3 regions of the Rhizobium sp. SRDI969 genome follow, and region 2 is predicted to be linked to each of the others. Evidence: riboswitches for the same ligand, from Rfam matches in the RefSeq annotation. Region 2 holds a riboswitch; each other region holds the start of a gene.
The links. Region 2 has a riboswitch for cobalamin ahead of fdhA (formaldehyde dehydrogenase, glutathione-independent). Riboswitches for the same ligand answer to the same signal wherever they lie in the genome.
Positions count from the first base shown of each region.

Region 1: another riboswitch for cobalamin. It lies ahead of nrdH (glutaredoxin-like protein NrdH); the one in region 2 lies ahead of fdhA (formaldehyde dehydrogenase, glutathione-independent).
Region 3: another riboswitch for cobalamin. It lies ahead of bluB (5,6-dimethylbenzimidazole synthase); the one in region 2 lies ahead of fdhA (formaldehyde dehydrogenase, glutathione-independent).

Region 1 covers NZ_CP104035.1:3,875,393-3,877,654, forward strand. Annotated here, with positions in the region: gene nrdE (class 1b ribonucleoside-diphosphate reductase subunit alpha) at 1-268, opposite strand, end outside; gene nrdI (class Ib ribonucleoside-diphosphate reductase assembly flavoprotein NrdI) at 247-651, opposite strand; gene nrdH (glutaredoxin-like protein NrdH) at 661-882, opposite strand; cobalamin riboswitch at 1,160-1,383, opposite strand; gene N2A41_RS19205 (heavy metal translocating P-type ATPase) at 1,547-2,262, opposite strand, start outside.
Region 2 covers NZ_CP104039.1:156,835-159,096, reverse strand. Annotated here, with positions in the region: gene N2A41_RS32455 (DMT family transporter) at 1-343, shown strand, start outside; cobalamin riboswitch at 498-697, shown strand; gene fdhA (formaldehyde dehydrogenase, glutathione-independent) at 917-2,107, shown strand; gene N2A41_RS32445 (transporter substrate-binding domain-containing protein) at 2,192-2,262, opposite strand, start outside.
Region 3 covers NZ_CP104035.1:2,235,380-2,237,641, reverse strand. Annotated here, with positions in the region: gene N2A41_RS11270 (methyl-accepting chemotaxis protein) at 1-161, opposite strand, end outside; gene N2A41_RS11265 (hypothetical protein) at 432-590, shown strand; cobalamin riboswitch at 558-744, shown strand; gene bluB (5,6-dimethylbenzimidazole synthase) at 787-1,476, shown strand; gene N2A41_RS11255 (DUF2865 domain-containing protein) at 1,550-2,262, opposite strand, start outside.

The DNA of each region.
Region 1 (2,262 bases), on a different replicon from region 2:
CCTCGGTGACGAGGTAATCGAGCTTTTCCCGGAGGTTGTGAAAGAACACCGTGTTCTGGTTCACATGCTGCAGGAAATACTGCTTGGCAGCCAAACGATCCTTGTCGAGCTGGATCCTGCCCTCATCGTCATAGAGGTTCAGCATCGCATTCAGCGCGTGATAGTCGAGCGTTTCCGCCGCTTTCAAAGGGCGTTCGCCGGCGGGATGAGCAAAAGTGTTATGCGGTTTTGCGCCCGCATCCCGCGTCAGAGTTGTTCCCGTGTCCAAAACCGTTCCATTCCGTGTTTGACGTTGGCGACATCCGCTTCCGTGCCCAGCAGCTCGAACCGGTAGAGGTAAGGCACCTGGCATTTCTTCGAGATGACGTCGCCGGCGAGCCCGTATGTCTCGCCGAAATTGCTGTTGCCCGCGGCAATCACGCCGCGGATGTGTCCTCGGTTTTCCGCATCGTTGAGGAAACGGATCACCTGCTTGGGAACGGCACCCTTGCCGCCGTCGCCGCTATAGGTCGGCACAACAAGCACGAAGGGTTCGCGGATATGGAACGCGTCAGCGCCACTTGGCGGAATGCGCGTTGCGCGCAGTCCGAGCTTGGCGACGAACCGATGGGTGTTCTCGGATCGGCTGGAATAATAGACGATCAGAGCCATCGCCTTTCCTCAGGAAAGTGCGCTGATCATGTCGGGGCGGAAGCCCGCCCAATGCTGCTCGCCGGCGATGACGACAGGCGCCTGCATGTAGCCGAGGCTGCGGACGCGATCGAGCGCTTCGGCATCCTGCGAGATATCGACGATGTCATAATCGACACCCAACCGGTCGAGGGCACGGTAGGTGGCGGTGCACTGGACGCAGGCAGGCTTGCTGTAGACGGTAATGGTCATGATATTCCTCGTGACGCGATTGGGACGCAGGAGATCGATCGGAAATCTGCCGATATCCGTCGAAAAATCTCTGGTGATTTGAGCTATGCGGCTGTTCAGCCGCTGGGCGTACTCCGCCCTCTACCTCCAGCGGGTGGCGGCCTGAACTGAGATACTGACATGACTTCACCCCGAAGTGGCACAATACGAAGGTTTCGGGGGCGGAGGCTCGGGCCTGCGAAACGCGATGCGGACATTCCCCGCAGCCATGCAACGCGACCTTCCGGACACCCCGCCCGTGGACGTTTCGTTCGAGGCAGGTCTCCTGGCTCACGGGTCAACGCTCCTGCCCAGCCTTCCCGGAGCATCATGCTCCAGTGACCAGAAATCGGACAGTTGCTCGCCGCTTACAGTTGCGGGGGCAGCTCCGGCATTGCTTCGCCATGATGGCGAGGCGCACCGTATTCCCGTCTTAGCCGCCGATCCTCACGAATCGACGGAACCTCGAACACTAGATATGGTACTCGAATCGCTGATGACGTCAACAAGTAGTTGTGGCGCTGCAGCAATGGCGGCAACGAATCGCCGCGCCCGTGTATGATGTGGATAATGAAGCGTTAACGAAAAGGCGCTGTGGAGAACCGGTCAGAAAGAGCCGACAGAAGCCGGCTCCCCGAAACGATATTCATATTTTTATTCGAAGCAGCCGCAGCGCGTTGATCGTGACCAGCACGGTAGCGCCGGTATCAGCGAGGATCGCCGGCCAGAGCCCGGTAATGCCGGCGATCGTCGTCACTAGGAACACCGCCTTCAGCCCGAGTGCGATGGTGATGTTCTGCAGGATGTTGCGCATCGTGCGTTTGGAAAGTTCGATCATCCGCGCCACGTCGCCGACGCGTCCGTGCAGCACGGCGGCATCCGCCGTCTCGAGCGCCACATCGGTGCCGCCGCCCATAGCAATGCCGATATCGGCAGCAGCCAGCGCCGGAGCATCATTGATGCCGTCGCCGACCTTGGCGACGATGAAGCCCTGGTGCTTCAATTCGCCGACGACCCGCTGCTTGTCCTCAGGCATCATCTCGCCGCGCCAGTCGATGCCGAGCATGCCGGCAACGGCTGCCGCCGTCCGTTTGTTGTCGCCCGTCAGCATCATCGCCTTGACGCCTGCTGATTTGAGGGCAGCGAGCCCGGCCTCGGCATCCTCGCGCGGCTCGTCGCGCATGGCGATCAAACCCGCCGCAACACCGTTGACGAGCAGCACCGACAGGCTCTTGCCCTCGTCGTTCAGCGCCGCGATGCGTGCATCCTGTTCAGCACTGAGCGCCCCGCGCTCACGGGCGGCGGGCGGCGACAGCAGGTCCAGCGTCTCGCCGCCGACTTTGCCGCTGACGCCCCTGCCCG
Region 2 (2,262 bases):
CGTGATCAGCGCCTTCTTGACGCTCGTCATCTTCGCTCCGTTCGGTTCGGTCGGCTCGCTGGACCTGCACAACTGGATCGTTCTTGCCGCCTTCGGCGCGACCAATTTCTCCCTCGCGCTGGTGCTTTTCCTTGCCGGGGCGAAGCGGATGCCGCCGGCGGAGGCGGCGCTGATCGGCACGATGGAAATCGTGCTCACGCCCTTCTGGGTTTGGCTGCTATTTTCCGAAGAGCCGCCCGTCGCCACCTTTTTCGGCGGCGCGATCATCCTCGCCACGGTGTTCTGGCACACGGCACTCGACGTCAGCCGCAGCCGGCGACCGCGTCGCGCCTCAAGTCTTTAGGCCGCGATTAAATCTTTCGGGACGAACCGGAAAACCGCCGTATTCGCGGGATCAACTATTTCTCCTGCGCAGCGATCTTTTGCGACTTTACCGACTGTCGTCTTTGAGTTGCGCGCATGTCGTTTTCTTGATCGCTGTTTTCCGTCAGGCATGGTTTGTTTGTTGTGTCCAAGGCGCTATCTCGCAAACTGGCGAAATGGACCATTGGCAGCCGGCCCGACGCCGGCGCTGCCCCGCAGCGGTAGAAGAACTGAAATCCTCAAGGAAATCGCCGGATAGACATCCGGAAAGATATCGAGATGGATCGGAAGGAGATTCTGGAGCCGGAAACCAGCTCTTGCGCAGCAAATCGACGGATTGCGGCAGACGGTCACGAGCGGAACGACAGGCGAAAACCGTTGCGTTCACTCCTCTACTGGATCCAATCTGTCCGTTTTGAAAATTCGAATATCGCCCGGTGCGGCGGTATCCGCGTGTTTTGGACACCGGGCTGCAGAGGAGGCAGGCCGGAGGGAAGTTGCCATCGACTGCATCGGTTGCACATCGAGGCATTCAAACAAGTGGGAGGAATCCATGAGCAAAAATAGAGGCGTCGTCTATCTCCGGCCGGGCAAGGTCGAAGTTCGCGACATCGACGACCCGAAGCTGGAAGCGCCCGACGGCCGCCGCATCGAACACGGCGTTATCCTGAAGGTGATCTCGACCAATATCTGCGGCTCCGATCAGCACATGGTTCGCGGCCGCACGACGGCGATGCCGGGCCTGGTCCTCGGTCATGAAATCACCGGCGAGATCATCGAGAAAGGCATCGACGTCGAGATGCTCGACATCGGCGATATCGTCTCGGTGCCGTTCAATGTCGCCTGCGGCCGCTGCCGCTGCTGCAAGTCCCAGGATACCGGCGTCTGCTTGACGGTAAACCCCGCCCGCGCCGGCGGTGCTTACGGTTATGTCGACATGGGCGGCTGGATCGGCGGACAGGCACGCTATGTCACCATTCCCTATGCAGATTTCAACCTGCTGAAAATCCCCGATCGGGACAAGGCAATGGCGAAGATCCGGGACCTCACCATGCTCTCCGACATTCTGCCCACCGGCTTCCATGGCGCCGTGCGTGCAGGCGTTGGAGTAGGCTCGACCGTCTACGTCGCCGGCGCCGGCCCCGTCGGCCTTGCGGCTGCCGCCTCGGCTCGCATTCTCGGTGCTGCGGTCGTGATGATCGGTGATTTCAACAAGGACCGTCTGGCACATGCGGCGAAGGTCGGCTTCGAACCGATCGACCTGTCGAAGAGCGACCGTCTTGGCGACATGATCGCACAGGTCGTCGGCACCAACGAAGTGGACAGCGCCATCGATGCGGTCGGCTTCGAGGCGCGCGGCCACTCGGGCGGGGAACAGCCGGCGATCGTCCTCAATCAGATGATGGAGATTACCCGTGCCGCGGGTTCGATCGGCATTCCCGGCCTCTACGTCACCGAGGATCCGGGCGCCGTCGACAACGCCGCCAAACACGGCAATCTCTCGCTCCGCTTCGGGCTCGGATGGGCCAAGGCGCAGTCCTTCCACACCGGCCAGACTCCGGTGATCAAATATAATCGTCAACTCATGCAGGCGATCCTCCACGACCGGCTGCCCATTGCCGATATCGTCAACGCCAAGGTCATCCCGCTCGACGATGCCGCCAGTGGATATGAGAGCTTCGACCACGGAGCGGCGACAAAATATGTCCTCGATCCGCACGGTGAGCTCGCGAAAGCCGCGTAGCGGTTACGACTGAGGACTTTACACAATAGGAATGGTCGGCGGTAAACCGGCCATTCCGCATTTGCCACATGACAATTTGACGAATTACTGGATGCTGAACGGGAAATATTTTGCGTTGATCATGTCATAGGTCCCGTCCGCCTTGATACTTTTCA
Region 3 (2,262 bases), on a different replicon from region 2:
TCGGCATCCTTGGACCAGTTCGCCTTGGCGCCATCGATCAAGGCCCGGGTTTCGTACATCCAGGTATAGGTGGCGAAAGCGGAAATGCCGCAGAGGTTCACGGCAACGATAATCGCCGCCAGCTTGGCGGTCAGAGGCATCGTTTTCAAAAATTGGAACATTCCGCGGCGGCCTAGAATTGCGGCTCAGTCGGACATGTTCCGGACTGGCGTATCAATACGGGCATCGACGCTGACGGTCACATCATGAGCCCTCATGCCCATGTCCTGATAGCAACCCAAAACGCGTAAACGCAGTGTGTATTTGATGTGTGAATAAATCATAAAGTAGAATGGTGCTGGGGTACATGCGGGTCGTTTCACCCTGGCGCCTGCGGGCGCCAAGCCCAGCGAACCGGCGGGTACTGTCGTATCGTGCTGGACGGTGGAGGGATGGAGATACGCTGGGCAACGGCATTGATCGCGGTTGCCTGGCTGCTGTCGGCGTCATCGACATCGCCGAAGGCCATGCAGCGTGTCGGCGGCGTGCGGGCCGCCTTGCCGCCGCCGCGCTTTCCTGAAATAGATGCGCCGTCAGGTGCCCGCCGGTAAGGCGGGAGAATCGGGAATCCGGTGCAAAGCCGGAACGTGCCCAACGCTGTAAGGCCGACGTTTGCCGCTTATCACGCCACTGGCTTCTTGCCGGGAAGGCTGCGGCAGACGGATGACGCCCAGTCAGAAGACCGGCCTGGCTAGATAGACCGATCCGCGCGGACGGCGGGGCGGTTGCGTTGTTGGGGATTTGACGATGCGACCCTTTGATGAGGATGCCCTTTCGGCGGCGTCCGGTTTTTCCTTGGCCGAACGCGAGGCCGTCTATCATGCGATCATGACGCGGCGCGACGTTCGCAGCCAGTTCCTGCCTGATCCCTTGCCAGACGATGTCGTGGAGCGTCTGTTGACGGCCGCCCATCACGCGCCGTCGGTTGGTTTCATGCAGCCGTGGAATTTCATTCTGGTGAAAAGCCCGACTGTGCGGGCGCGCGTCCGGAATGCCTTTGCCAGCGCCAACGAGGAGGCGGCGCTGATGTTCGAAGGCGAACGGCGGCAGGCATATCGTTCGCTTAAGCTCGAAGGCATTACGGAGGCGCCGCTCGGGATCTGCGTGACCTGCGATCCCACCCGCGGCGGCAGCGTGGTGCTGGGGCGTACGCACAATCCGAGGATGGATAGCTATTCCACAGTCTGCGCCATCCAGAACCTCTGGCTTGCCGCGCGGGCGGAAGGGGTCGGCGTCGGCTGGGTCAGCATCTTTCATGAAGGCGACCTGAAGAGCATTCTCGGCATACCCGAGCATATCGAGGTGGTCGCCTGGCTCTGTGCCGGTTTCGTCGATCGGCTCTATGACGAGCCGGAACTCTCCGTCAAAGGCTGGCGGCAGCGGCTGCCGCTTGAGGAACTCGTCTTTCATGATGGATGGGGACGAAGCGAGCCCTAAATAAAGTGCGTCGCATCGAAGACGCATGTCGTAGTCCCAAAACCGCCGCGCGGTTTGGGTGGCTTGATTGATATCACTGCTGTTGTTGTGGTTGCGGGCCCGGCGTTGCCGGATTGGTGAGGTCGATCGAGCCCTGATCGCCGGCGAGAAACTGGGGGCCGACCTGACGGACGCGGTTCTGCGTCGGATCGTAGGGGCGCTCGGGAACGGATGGTTGCGGCGCAGCTGCGGCATCCTTCGCCGGGGGATTGGTGCGGATAGTGGTAATGGAGCTCTGCTGCGGTGGTTCGCTCACCACCTGCTTGCCGCGCATCTCCTCATAATAGGCGGTGAGATTGCAGGCGCAGGAGGACTTTTCCCCGGGCGTGCGGTTCTTGTAGGCAAAGGCATTTTTCATGGCGCTGTAGGGCGTGCCCGTTGCGACCGAGATCATGTTCGAGGCTTCGGTGCTCGTCACGTCACGATAGAACAGTTCGGTCTCGATGCCCGGGCACATCTTGGCGCAGGTCTGTGCGTCGCGGCCGAAATCGACCGATGTGGCGTTCGAACTGATCGGAAAGAAGCCGCCGTCACAGCTGCGCACGCACATGGTGCTGACCGGCGAGAGCATTTCGGCCCGCGGCACGCCGTAACGCGGATCGACCTCTTCACCGCCGCCGAGCGGAATAAAGGTGTCGGTGCGCATCGCCTGTTCTTCGACGCTCGGGGCGAGGTCGTCGGCGCTGCGATCGCTCGGGGCATAGAAGTTTTCGCTGTTGCAGCCATTGCGGTCGAGAGCGGCGGTCA